One region of the Acidovorax sp. GW460-11-11-14-LB4 genome, then DNA from elsewhere that is predicted to be linked to it. Evidence: riboswitches for the same ligand, from Rfam matches in the RefSeq annotation. Region 1 holds a riboswitch; the other holds the start of a gene.

The links. Region 1 has a riboswitch for thiamine pyrophosphate ahead of thiC (phosphomethylpyrimidine synthase ThiC). Riboswitches for the same ligand answer to the same signal wherever they lie in the genome.
Region 2: another riboswitch for thiamine pyrophosphate. It lies ahead of AC07X4_RS03525 (purine-cytosine permease family protein); the one in region 1 lies ahead of thiC (phosphomethylpyrimidine synthase ThiC).

The regions. Positions count from the first base shown of each region.
Region 1 covers NZ_JBWKYJ010000042.1:1,114-7,580, reverse strand. The annotation lists gene AC07X4_RS15230 (GspE/PulE family protein) at 1-565, shown strand, start outside; gene AC07X4_RS15225 (methyl-accepting chemotaxis protein) at 632-2,290, opposite strand; gene thiC (phosphomethylpyrimidine synthase ThiC) at 2,484-4,361, opposite strand; TPP riboswitch at 4,510-4,633, opposite strand; gene AC07X4_RS15215 (hypothetical protein) at 4,688-4,864, opposite strand; gene lpxC (UDP-3-O-acyl-N-acetylglucosamine deacetylase) at 4,877-5,800, opposite strand; partial or broken gene AC07X4_RS15205 (methyl-accepting chemotaxis protein) at 5,994-6,467, shown strand, end outside.
Region 2 covers NZ_JBWKYJ010000004.1:94,592-101,058, forward strand. The annotation lists gene thiD (bifunctional hydroxymethylpyrimidine kinase/phosphomethylpyrimidine kinase) at 1-329, shown strand, start outside; gene AC07X4_RS03525 (purine-cytosine permease family protein) at 410-1,690, opposite strand; TPP riboswitch at 1,760-1,864, opposite strand; gene AC07X4_RS03530 (NAD(P)/FAD-dependent oxidoreductase) at 1,934-3,019, opposite strand; gene fdxA (ferredoxin FdxA) at 3,039-3,368, opposite strand; gene AC07X4_RS03540 (sulfate adenylyltransferase subunit 1) at 3,483-4,853, opposite strand; gene cysD (sulfate adenylyltransferase subunit CysD) at 4,853-5,806, opposite strand; gene AC07X4_RS03550 (phosphoadenosine phosphosulfate reductase domain-containing protein) at 5,821-6,444, opposite strand.

The DNA of each region.
Region 1 (6,467 bases):
GGAAGACCCCATCGAATACGAGCTGCCGGGCGTGGGCCAGACCCAGGTCAACAGCAAGATCGAGCTGACCTTTGCCAAGGCCCTGCGCGCCATCCTGCGGCAGGACCCGGACATCATCATGATTGGCGAAATCCGCGACTTCGAGACCGCGCAGATCGCCATCCAGGCCTCGCTCACGGGTCACCTGGTGCTGGCCACCCTGCACACCAACGACGCCGCCAGCGCGGTCACGCGACTGACGGACATGGGCGTGGAGCCGTTCCTGCTGTCGTCGTCGCTGCTGGGCGTGCTGGCCCAGCGCCTGGTGCGCAAGTTCTGCAGCCACTGCCACGGCGCAGGCTGCGAGCACTGCGGCCAGACGGGTTACACCGGCCGCACGGGCGTGTTCGAGTTGCTGGTGACCACGGACGCGATCCGGGCACAGATCCACAACCAGGCCTCAGAGGCCGACATCCGCACCGCAGCGCTGGCGGGTGGCATGGCGCTGATGCGGGACGATGGCGAACGCCTGATTGCCGCCGGCATCACCAGCCGCGAAGAAGTGCTGCGGGTGACGCGGGACTGATTTGCTACGTTTTTGATAGCTGCTAGCGCATGAAGCACTAGCGCTACCAACCAAAAACACTTCAAACTACCGGATCTGCAGCGCGGGCCGGCGCCCCACCTGGGCCATCGCAGGTGCGGCGGGCGTTGCGGGTGCCGAGGTGCTAAACGCCGGGGATGCCGTCGCGCCATCCTGCAGCTTGAACTGGCTGACCGCGCTATTGAGGTGGTGCGCCTGCTCGCGCAGCGACTCGGACGCTGCGGTGGACTCCTCCACCAGCGCCGCGTTCTGCTGGGTCATCTGGTCGAGCTGCGTGACCGACTGGCTGATCTGGCCGATGTTGTCGCTTTGCTCGGCCGACGAAGCGGTGATCTCCGCAATGATGTCGGACACGCGCCGCACGCTGCTCACGATCTCGGTCATGGTCTGGCCGGCCTGGCTCACCAGGCGCGAGCCGTCTTCAACCCGCTCCACCGACGAACCGATCAGGCCCTTGATCTCCTTGGCCGCTTCGGCGCTGCGCTGCGCCAGGTTGCGCACCTCGCTGGCCACCACCGCAAAGCCACGGCCCTGCTCACCGGCACGGGCGGCTTCCACCGCCGCGTTGAGCGCCAGGATGTTGGTCTGGAACGCAATCGAATCGATCACGCCCGTGATGTCGGCGATCTTGCGCGAGCTGGTGGTGATCTGGTCCATGGTGGTCACCACCTGCGACACCACGGCGCCGCCGCGTGCAGCCACTTCGGCGGCGGACGAGGCAAAGTCGCTGGCCTGGCGCGAGGCCTGGGCGCTTTGCTGCACCGTGCTGGTCAGCACCTCCATCGACGAGGCGGTCTCTTCCAGGTTGGCCGCTGTCTGCTCGGTGCGGTGGCTCAGGTCATGGTTGCCGCTGGCGATCTCGGAGCTGGCGGTGGAGATGTTGCCCGCCGCGTCCTGCACCTGGCGCACCAGATCACGCAACGAGTCCTGCATGCGGCCCATGGCGCCTACCAGCTGGCCCACTTCGTCCTGGTTCATGGCTGCCACATCGCGCGACAAATCGCCACTGGCAATGCGTTCGGCCAGCTCCTGGGCCTGTCCGAGGGACTTGGTGATGGAGCGCACGCTGAAGAACGTGAGCGGAATCAGCACCGCCAGCGCCAGCACCAGGCCCACACCAATCAGTGCGGCCATGGTGGAGGTGCGCGATTCGACACCCGCGCGGGCCTCGTCCATCTGCGCACGAGCCGAACCCGCCAGGCTGGAGAACAGCTTGTCGGTGGCTTCCATGTGGACCTTCAGGCGGTCGGCGTAGGCGCCGCCCCCTGCGCCGTCAAGCTGCGCGCCCTCGATCTTCTCGAAGATGGGTGAGATGCCGGTTTCGTACTGCTTGATCTCGTCGAGCGATTTGTCGATCGAGGCCACAAACTCGGCATCGCCCGACTGCACTTGCCGCACATCGGCCAGGCGCTTGCGCAGGGAGGTCAGGGTTTTGGCCCAGGACTCGCGCAGGGCAGAGACCTCGACCGAGTTGTTGAAGTTGATGATGATGTCTTTTTCGGTCCGGCGCAGGTCACCCAGGGTGGTGCGCAGCTCGGACATGTCGGTCAGCGTCTGCACGCGTTCTGAAAACAGCACCTGCAGCGTGCCGCGCGTTCGGTCCAGGGCCACGTAGCCCATGGCACCAATGACGACCAGAAGGATCAGGGAAAAGACGGTTCCGAAGTAGAGACGCGTGCGGATGGAGAAGCGGCCGAGAGCATTCATGGCTCTTCCTTACATTTTTTAACAGACAGTCCAGCATAGCAAATTTGGTGCCACACACACCCCCCGCCTTCTGGGCCGGGGGTGGGCGGGACTATATGCCGGGCAAGGCGGTCCATCGCACAGGGTAAGCACGGCCCCGGGGCCCTGTTTCAGGGAATCCTCGGGGCCAGTAGCTGCGCTTATTGCGCGGCTGTCACACGGGCTTGAGCGGGATGTACAGCTCGCCCCCGCCTTTCTGGAACTCGGCCGCCTTGGTCTGCATGCCCTGGGCCAGGGCTTCAGCCTCGGCCACGCCCTTCTGGGCGGCGAAGTCACGCACCTCCTGGGTGATCTTCATCGAGCAGAACTTGGGGCCACACATCGAGCAGAAATGTGCCACCTTGGCCGAGTCCTTGGGCAGGGTCTCGTCGTGGTATTCCTTGGCCGTTTCGGGGTCCAGGCCCAGGTTGAACTGGTCCTGCCAGCGAAAGTCAAAGCGCGCCTGGCTGAGCGCATCGTCGCGCGAGCGAGCGCCGGGGTGGCCCTTGGCCACATCAGCCGCGTGGGCGGCGATCTTGTACGCAATGATCCCCTGCTTCACGTCGTCGCGGTCGGGCAGTCCCAGGTGCTCCTTGGGCGTCACGTAGCACAACATGGCCGTGCCCATCCAGCCGATCATGGCCGCGCCGATGGCCGAGGCAATGTGGTCGTAGCCGGGGGCGATGTCGATGGTCAGCGGGCCCAGGGTGTAGAACGGCGCTTCGTGGCAGGTCTTGAGCTGCTCGGTCATGTTGGCCTGGATCATGTGCATGGGCACATGGCCCGGGCCTTCGATCATGGTCTGCACGTCGTGCTTCCAGGCGACTTGCGTGAGTTCGCCCAGGGTGTGCAGCTCGGCAAATTGCGCTTCGTCGTTGGCATCGGACGCGCAGCCAGGCCGCAGGCCGTCACCCAGGCTGAACGACACGTCGTACGCCTTCATGATGTCGCAGATGTCCTCGAAATGCTCGTACAGAAAGCTCTCGCGGTGGTGCGCCATGCACCACTTGGCCATGATGGAGCCGCCGCGCGAGACGATGCCCGTGCGCCGCTGCGCCGTGAGGTGGATGTAAGCCAGGCGCACGCCCGCATGGATGGTGAAGTAGTCCACGCCCTGCTCGGCCTGCTCGATCAGCGTGTCGCGGAAGATCGCCCAGGTCAGGTCTTCGGCCACGCCGCCCACCTTTTCCAGCGCCTGGTAGATCGGCACGGTGCCAATCGGCACGGGGCTGTTGCGCACGATCCAGTCGCGCGTGGTGTGGATGTTCTTGCCAGTGGACAGGTCCATCACGTTGTCGGCGCCCCAGCGGATCGCCCAGACGAGCTTTTCTACTTCTTCTTCGATGCTGGAGGTGACGGCCGAGTTACCGATGTTGGCGTTGATCTTGACCAGGAAGTTGCGGCCAATCGCCATCGGCTCCACCTCGGGGTGGTTGATGTTGGCGGGGATGATGGCGCGGCCCCGGGCCACTTCGTCGCGCACAAATTCGGGGGTGATGATGCGCGGGATGCTGGCGCCCATCGGGTTGCCCATCAGGCGCTTTTCACGGCCTGCGTCGGCCATGTACTGTTCCATCCACTCACGCTTGCCGTTTTCGCGGATGGCGACGTATTCCATCTCGGGCGTGATGATGCCCTTCTTGGCGTAGTGCATCTGCGTGACATTGGCACCCGCCTTGGCGCGCAGGGGCTTGCGCTGCAAGGCGGCGGCCTCGGCGCGCAGCTGGGCGAGGCGGGTGGCATCTTCGCTCTTTTGGCCGTCGTCCAGCGCTACGGGGGCGCGGCCTTCGTAGTGCTCCACATCGCCACGGCCGGCGATCCAGCTACCGCGCACGCTGGCCAGGCCCTTGCGCACGTCGATCACGGCGTTGGGATCGGTGTAGGGGCCGGAGGTGTCATACACGCTGACCAGCTCGCCGTTGGTTAGCGCGATGTCGCGCACGGGCACGCGCAGGTCTGTGTGCAGATGGCCGGGGATATAGGCCTTGCGGGATGCGGGGAAGGGTTCGCGGGTGCGTGCGAGCAGCTCGGCGAACTTTTCAGGGGCAGCCAGTGTGGCGTGGGGATCGGGGGCGTTCATGGGCAGGTCTCCTGGTTCCGGTGGCGGTGGGTCTGCTCCGGAATGGACCTGTGCGCCCCTCGGGTGGCTGCGCATGGCAGCACCTGAGGCAAGGCGTGCCCACAGGGAGTGCGGGCACGGGGACAAGGAGGTCGGCTCTTCTTCCGCCGGTATGAACCGGATCAAGTTCGTCGGGTTCGCAAGCTGGCCTGAATTTCTTCAGGCCTCTCGCATCTCAGCGCATCAGCACACCCCGGAGCAGGCGCGAGTATAGGGCAGAGGAAAAACGGGGCAGCAGAGCCCCCCAATCAACAGATACATCAGGCCAGGCGGCCGATGAGGATCACCGCGAAGAAAAAGACGGCGGCAATCACTGTCCACTTGAGGATGACTAGCCCCAGGCGCTTGTAGCGCGGCTGCCCGGTGCCCGCGTAAAACGCGAACGACACGGCCGCCGCCAGGAGCAGCAGCATGGCCAGCCAGCGAAAGATCAACATGGCAAGCGGGCCCTACCAGGCGCGCGCAGGCTGCGCAAAGCCGGTGGGAGCCTGGCGCTCGTCCTCGAACGTGACCACCTCCCAGGCATCACGCTGGGCCAGCAGCTCACGCAGCAAGAGGTTGTTCATGGCGTGGCCCGAGCGGAACGCACTGTAGGCCGCCAGCAGGGGCTTGCCAATGAGGTACAGGTCGCCCATGGCATCCAGGATCTTGTGCTTCACGAACTCGTCGTCGTAGCGCAGCCCGTCGCTGTTGAGCACCTTGTAGTCGTCCATCACGATGGCGTTGTCCAGCCCGCCGCCCAGCGCCAGGCCGTTGGAGCGCATCATCTCCACATCGCGGGTGAAGCCGAAGGTGCGGGCGCGGGCAATGTCGCGGCTGTAGTTGCCTTGCCCCAGGTCAAACTCGACGCGCTGGCCAGTGGAGTCCACCGCCGGGTGGTCAAAGTCGATTTCGAAGCTGAGCTTGTAGCCGTGGTACGGCGTGAGGCGCGCCCACTTGGCGTTGGCACCCTCACCCTCGCGCACCTCCACGGGCCGGGTGACGCGGATAAAGCGCTTGGGTGCGTTCTGCAGCTCCACCCCGGCGCTTTGCAACAGGAACACAAACGAGGCCGAAGACCCATCGAGGATGGGGACCTCTTCGGCCGTGATGTCCACGTACAGGTTGTCGATGCCCAGCCCCGCACAGGCCGACATCAGGTGCTCCACCGTGTGCACCTTGGCATTGCCCACTGCGATGGTGGACGCCAGCCTCGTATCCGTCACAGCCTCGGCACGGATGGGAATGTCCACCGGCTGCGGCAGATCCACCCGCCGGAACACGATGCCTGTGTCCGGCTGCGCGGGCCGCAGGGTCAACTCGACCCGTTGGCCGCTGTGCAGACCCACGCCTACGGCGCGGGTCAGGGTCTTGAGGGTGCGTTGCTGGAGCATCTGCGCATTTTAGTTTCTGCGGCACCGCCCCGCACGTGCCGAGGTCTTGTCGCACCTCAAAGCGACGCGTACGTAGAGCTACCGCCGCGTTTTCACCTACTGTGCAGGTCCCATGGTTCGCCGCACAATTTGGTACACAGGGCCTTAACAACCACAACATGAACGCACGACACCCGCCCCACAGGAGACTCCCATGAGCAAACTCAGTTTCAAGATGAAAGTCATGCTCATGATCGGCACCGCGCTCACGGCGCTGCTGATCATGGCCATCCTGTCACTCCTACAGGAGCGGCGACTGATCACCGAGTCCCGCAAGGACCTGCTGACCACCGCCGTCCAGTCCGCACACAGCATCGTGGTCGGTTACCAGGCCAAGGCCGCGAGTGGCGCCATGTCGGTGGAAGACGCGCAGAAGGCTGCCAAGGACGCCCTGCGCATTGCACGCTACGGCGGACCCGAGGGCAAGACCGAATATTTCTACATCTGGACCACCGAGGGCGTGGGCGTGATGCACCCCTTCAAGACCGAGTGGGACGGGCAGGACATGCTCGGCAAGGTCAAGGATGGTTCGGGCGTGGACATCATCGGCCTGCTGGTCAACGGCATGCGCAGCAGCAAGGACGGCAAGGCCTTTGTGCCCACCATGTTCGCGCGCCCCGGCCAGCAG
Region 2 (6,467 bases), on a different contig from region 1:
CCGCGCTGCTCAAAGGCGGGCACCTTCCGGGCGACTGGGTGGTGGATGTGTTGGCCGTGCAAGGCGGGGAACACGCACAAGGTCAGGGCCACCGGTTGCAGTCACAGCGCATTGCCACCCACAACGGGCATGGCACCGGGTGCACCCTGTCGTCAGCGATTGCCGCGCAGCTGGCACTGGGCCAGCCGCTGCAGCAGGCCGTGGAGCAGGCACGGGCCTACATTCTGGGGGCCATTGCTGCCGGGGCGGATGTCACCACCGGCCACGGCCATGGCCCGCTCAACCACGGCTACGCGCCCGTGGCGCAGCGGGTGTTTCAGGCACTGTAGAGCGATTTTTGGGTGTTTTGAGGCTCAAGCGCTAGTCAATCATGCGCTGAGCGCTCATCTTTTGATAGTGACTGATTGGTTCAGTGTGCCTTGGGCCTCGTGGCCCAGGCGAGCACAAAGCTGAACACCAGTGCGGGCAGTGCAGAGCCCGCGTCAGGCAGTACCTTGGGTGCCAGGTGGTACACCGCGATACCCGCCAGCCAGATGGCCACGGGCGCCGCATTCACCTTGCGCGCAGCCGCGAGCAGGGCGGGCGCATCGGTGCCGAAGGCCAGGCGCCCCAGAATCACGCCAAACAGCGGCACAAACACCGAGCTGAGCAGCAGCAGAAATGGCTCCAGGCTGTGCATGGGTAGCACCAGTGCCAGCCCGGTGCACAGCGCGGCCACCAGCAGGCCCCAGGCGCGCACGCCCCAGCGCGGCAGCAGGCTGTGGGCCGACACGGCGCCCGAATAGGCGTCGCCATAGGCGTTGTCCACCTCGTCGATCAGGATCAGTGACAGCGCAATCAGCCCGCCCTGGGCCAGCAGCAGCGCCTGCACCAGGTCCTGGCTGGGCAAGGTCAGCGCCACCAGAACACCGAGGCTGTAGCACCAGATATTGGCCAGCGCATAGCCCAGCCAGGTGCCGCGCAGTGCGGAGCCGCCGTTCTTGCCATGGCGCGCGTAGTCGGCCACCAGCGGCAGCCATGAGATGGGCATGGCGATCACCAGGTCCAGCGCGGGCAGCACGCCCATGCCTCCGTCGCCCTTGCGTGTCCACAGCGCTTCAAAACCTTGGGTTTGCGCCAGCGAGAGGAACTGCCACGACAGCCACAGCAGCGACAACACGACCAGCGGCAGGGCAATGCGCGCAATCAGCTTGCGCACCAGCTGCACCATCGACCCGCTGATCAGTAGCATCACCACGCCGCCCCACAGCAGCGTGGCCAGCACCGGCCAGTGGGCACCAGCCATGGCGCCCGACTGCTGGCCGATGGCCACGGTGGCATCGCGCATCACCACCAGCTCAAACGTACCCCAGCCCACCAGCTGCACGATGTTCAGGATGATGGGCAGGCTGGCAAACGTGCGGCCGTACACGGCGTGCATCAGCCCGGCGCTGGCTAGGCCGCTGTCGCAGCCCAGCTTGGCCACCCAGCCCAGCAGGCCCGCGCCCACGATGGAACCGGCGACGATGGCGATGAGTGCCTCTTTGGTACCCAGCGCAGGCATCAGGTAGGCACCCACCTGCATGACCAGCAGGCCCACGCCCAGGCTGAACCAGAGCGAGGCGTGGTCATGCCACTGGAAGACGCGGCGGTCGGGGGAGACGGGGGCCAGCGCTTCGTTGGTGGCGTGCGTGGCAGGCGATGAGGACATGGAATGGCTCCGTAAGCAGATACAGAGCAGGGGCCGCCCACCGGTGCGCCCTGACGTGTTCAGGGCCGTGCCATAGCGGACTTGCTTCCCTGCGCGAGGATGATCTCAATCAGGTTCAAAGGGACTCTCTCAGTCGATTCCGGTGGCCCGGTCTCGACACCCCTAGCGTGGGCACTTCGGTGGAAGTGCGCTGCGGATTGTAGTGGCAGCGGGAACGGGTTCGGGACGCCGTCTTAGGAAGACTCAGGAAGACGAGGCAGAAGCTGCAGAGGTAGCGAGCGCCACGCCCAGCAACTGGTGCAGGCGCAGACTGGTGGTGGTGTATTGCAGCGCCACCTTGTCGCCTTTGAGCACCTCGGCCGCACCAAAGGCCGCCAGCGTGGCTTCGTGGAAGCCGCACAGGATGAGCTTGCGTTTGCCGGGGTAGGTGTTGATGTCGCCCACGGCGTAAATGCCGGGCACGCTGGTGCGGAAGGCTTCCGTGTCCACCACCAGTTGTTTGCGGTCCATGGCCAAACCCCAGTCCGCAATGGGTCCGAGGCGGGGCGAGATGCCCAGCACGGCCACCAGCAGGTCCAGCGCCAGGGCGCGGGTGCTGCCGTCGGCATCCACCACCTGCAGTGCGGTGAGGCGGTCGCCCGCAGTGTCAATACCGGTGATCTGTGCGGCCTCGACGTGGATGCGGCCCGCATCGCGCAATTGCTGCAGGCGTTGCAGCAAGGCTTCAGGCGCCTGGAACACGTCGCGGCGGTGCAGCAGGCTGACGCGTGCGGTCTGGCCTTGCTCGACCAGTTCCACGGCGCGGGCCACGGCGGGCTCGTCGCCGCCGTGCACGACCACGTGGCGCCCGGTCACATCCACAGTCGCGGCCAGATTTTGATAGTGGACCTGGGTGCCCACAAAGCGCTCGATGCCGTCCACCTTGAGCGTGCGCGGCACAAAGGCGCCCACACCTGCGGCAATGAACACGCTGCGGGCCAGCAGTTGCGAACCTTGCGAGGTTTCGACCAGCAGGCGCCCATCGGCCTGCACGGTGAATGCGGACACCAGCGTGTTCAGGTGCCACTGGGTCTTGAACGGCGCAATCTGCTGAAGCAGCAAAGCGGCCAGCTCGCGGCCGGTGCACACCGGGATGCCGGGGATGTCGTAGATGGGTTTGTCGCCGTACAGCTCGACGCACTGGCCGCCCGCATGGGGCAGGGCGTCGATCAGGTGGGCGGTGATGCCTTGCAGGCCCAGCTGGAAGACCTGGAACAGGCCCACGGGACCCGCGCCGATGACGACGGCGTCGGTCTCTACGACGGCGGGCGCTTGCAAAGTCTCAGTCACCAGCGGGGCGCGCGGCGGGTTACTTGATCAGTTCGTTGACCTTGCCCGGCTTGCCGTTCCATTCGTCGGCGTCGGGCAGCGCCGGCTTGCGCTTGGTGATGCTCTTCCAGCCGTCGGCAAAGGCCAGGTCGGCGTTGAGCTTGATGAAGGCGATCTGGTCTGCGGGCAGGTCTTCCTCGGCAAAGATGGCGTTGGCCGGGCACTCGGGGATGCAGACGGCGCAATCGATGCACTCATCGGGATCGATGACGAGCATGTTCGGGCCTTCGCGGAAGCAGTCCACGGGGCACACGTCCACACAATCGGTGTACTTGCACTTGATGCAGTTTTCGGAAACGACGTGGGTCATGACAGGAGTTGTGTGGGTCGGTGAAAACCCTCGATTTTAAAAGCTTTCACCGACCTTTGGTTGCAGGGTCCCTCACCCCGATGGGGTGACTGGGGCTTGGGGCGCTGATCTGGATCAGTTGACGAGCACGGCGCCAGCGGTTTTGTGGCTGGCGGTGTCCACCAGAATCAGCGAGCCCAGCACGCGGGCCTGGCTGAATGCTGCGGCGGGAATCGCCTCCTGCAGCAGCAGGTCCACATGGCCGATGGCATTGGGATCGAGCTGCGTGGCGGCTTCTTCGGCCAGCGTGTTGATGTTGAGCTTGTGCACCACAGCCTTGACCTTGGCCTTGACCCAGCGGTGGCCGTGCAGCGCCCAGTACACGCGGCCTGCGACCAGGGGCTCGTCGTCCATCCAGGCGACGGTAGTGCGCAGCTCGCGGCTGGCGGGCCAGGCCGGGGTGGCGGCGGGCGTGTCGCCAAAGTCGTCATCGGCTGGGGCTGCAGCGGGTGTGGGCGCTGCCAAAATCCAGTCGCCGCGCGATACGTCCACCTCGCGGTCCAGGATGATGCCCGCGCTGGTGCCTGCGGGCACGTCCTTGGGGCGGCGGGCGTGGTCCAGCACCTGGGCCACCGTGGCGAGCTGGCCGCTGGGGAAGATCTGCACCGCCGTGCCGGGCGCAAAACTGCCGGCGGCCACGCGGCCCCAGAACACGCGGCGGCCCTGGCTGGTGTCCGACGAGGACGAGAACTTCTCGACCCACTGCACCGGGAAGGCCGGTGCCAGTGCTGTGTCTGCCGGGGTGTTGGGCAGTTCTTCCAAGACTTGCAAGAGGGTAGGACCGTCATAGCCGCACCAGCCTGCGTGGGCGTCCACCACGTTCCAGCCCTTGAGGGCGGAGACCGGCACCATGGCGCGCACGGTGATGCCTGCCGCCTGGGCAAAGGCCTGCAGTGCGCCTTGAATATGCTTCCAGGCCAGTGCGGGGTCTTCCACCGCGTCCAGCTTGTTCACGGCAAACACCAGCGAGTGCACGCGCAGCAGATGGGCCAGCAGGCTGTGGCGGCGCGTCTGCGGCAGCAATGCGAGGCCAGAGTTCTTCCAGTCGAGCTTGGTCGCATCGACAAGTACCACGGCGGCGTCGGCGCTGGATGCGGCCGTCACCATGTTGCGGGTGTACTGCTCGTGGCCGGGCGCATCGCCGATGATGAACTTGCGCTCTTCCGTGGCGAAGTAGCGGTAGGCCACGTCGATGGTGATGCCTTGCTCGCGCTCGGCGGAAAGGCCGTCGGTCAGCAGGGCCAGGTCGGTCTCACCCTGGCGCTGCACACCGGCCAGGTGGTCTTGCAGCACGGCCTTGCTGTCCACCAACAGGCGGCCGATCAGCGTGCTCTTGCCGTCATCGACGGAGCCGCAAGTGATGAACTTGAGGGCGGAAATATGGTCGTTTTGGCCGGTAGCGCTAGTGTTGTTTGTGCTAGTAGCTATTGAATTGATAGCAGTCATCAGAAATACCCGTCCTTCTTGCGCTTCTCCATCGAAGCATCGGATGTCTTGTCGTCCATGCGCGTGGCGCCACGCTCGCTCACGTCGGCGGCCAGGGTCTCGATGACGATCTCGGCCGGGGTGGCTGCGGTGCTTTCCACGGGGGCGGTGCAGGTGATGTCGCCCACGGTGCGGAAGCGCACATCGCGCGTTTCCACCACATCGCCCTCACGCGGCGGGGTCAGGTCGGTCACGGGCATCAGCAGGCCCTTCTTGTCCACCACCTGGCGCTTGTGTGTGTAGTAGATGCTGGGCAGGCCGATCTGCTCGCGGTCGATGTACTGCCACACGTCCAGCTCGGTCCAGTTGCTGATGGGGAACACGCGGAAGTGTTCGCCGGGCTGCAGGCGGGTATTGAACAGGGTCCACAGCTCGGGGCGCTGGGCCTTGGGCTGCCATTGGCCAAAGCTGTCGCGGTGGCTGAAGATGCGCTCCTTGGCGCGCGCCTTTTCCTCGTCGCGGCGGGCACCGCCGATCAGGGCGTCAAAGCGGAACTCTTCAATCGCTTCGAGCAGCGTGACCGACTGGTGCACGTTGCGCGACTCGCCGGGGTGGGCCAGGCGCACGGTGCCGCGCGCCATCGAATCTTCCACGCTGCGCACGATGAGTTCGGCGCCCAGCTCCTTCGCTCGGAAGTCGCGGAAGTCCGTCACTTCAGGGAAGTTGTGGCCCGTGTCGATCATCAAGAGCGGGTAAGGGATGCGGCCCGCGCCAAAAGCCTTCTCGGCGCACTTGAGCATGACCAGCGAATCCTTGCCACCCGAGAACAGCAGGGCGGGGCGCTCGAAGGCGGCGGCGACTTCGCGCAGGATGAAGATGGTTTCTTCTTCCAGGGCGTCGAGGTGGGAGTTGTTGAGGTGGTAGCTCATGTTGTTGGTTTTCTCAAGCAGCGCTGAGTCGGTGCGGGCGTTCATGGTCGGACCTGGGGTCAGTGGGCAATGTGCAGGCCACACTCACGGTTGTCTTCGCCCTTGGTGGGGTCCACGTAGTCGAAGTTGTTGGGCAGGCCGTGTTTCACGCAGTACTCGTGCAGGTCTTTGGACGACCAGTGCAGCAGCGGAGCCACTTTGATGAGGCCGTCGGGGTTGATGCTCACCGGGTCCATCTGCGCGCGCACGGCGGTGTCAGTGGCGCGCAGCGCAGTGAACCAGACTTGCGGTGCGGTCTCGCGCAGGGCGCGGGCAAAAGGCTCCAGCTTCACCTCTTCGGTGAAGGCGGCGTGGCGTGGGTCGTCCAGCGCGGGCGTAGGGCCGTCCACCGCTTCGCGGTGGGCGCGCGAGCGCAGTGGCAGGTAGATCTTCAGCTTCAACCCCAGCTGCTGGGTCACTTCGTCGGCAAAGCGGTAGGTAGCTTCGGTGTTGTAGCCGTTGTCCATCCAGACCACGGGTACGTCAGGATTCACCTGCGTGACCATGTGCAGGATCACGGCTTCGAAGGGGCGAAAGTTGGTGGTGACGATGCTGGCCTTGCCCAGGCCCAGGGCCCATTCCACCAGGGCGGGTGCGTTGCGGCCCAGGTCGGCGTTGATGCGTGCGAGATCGATTTGGCTCATGGTGAGGGACTCGTTTGTTGGTG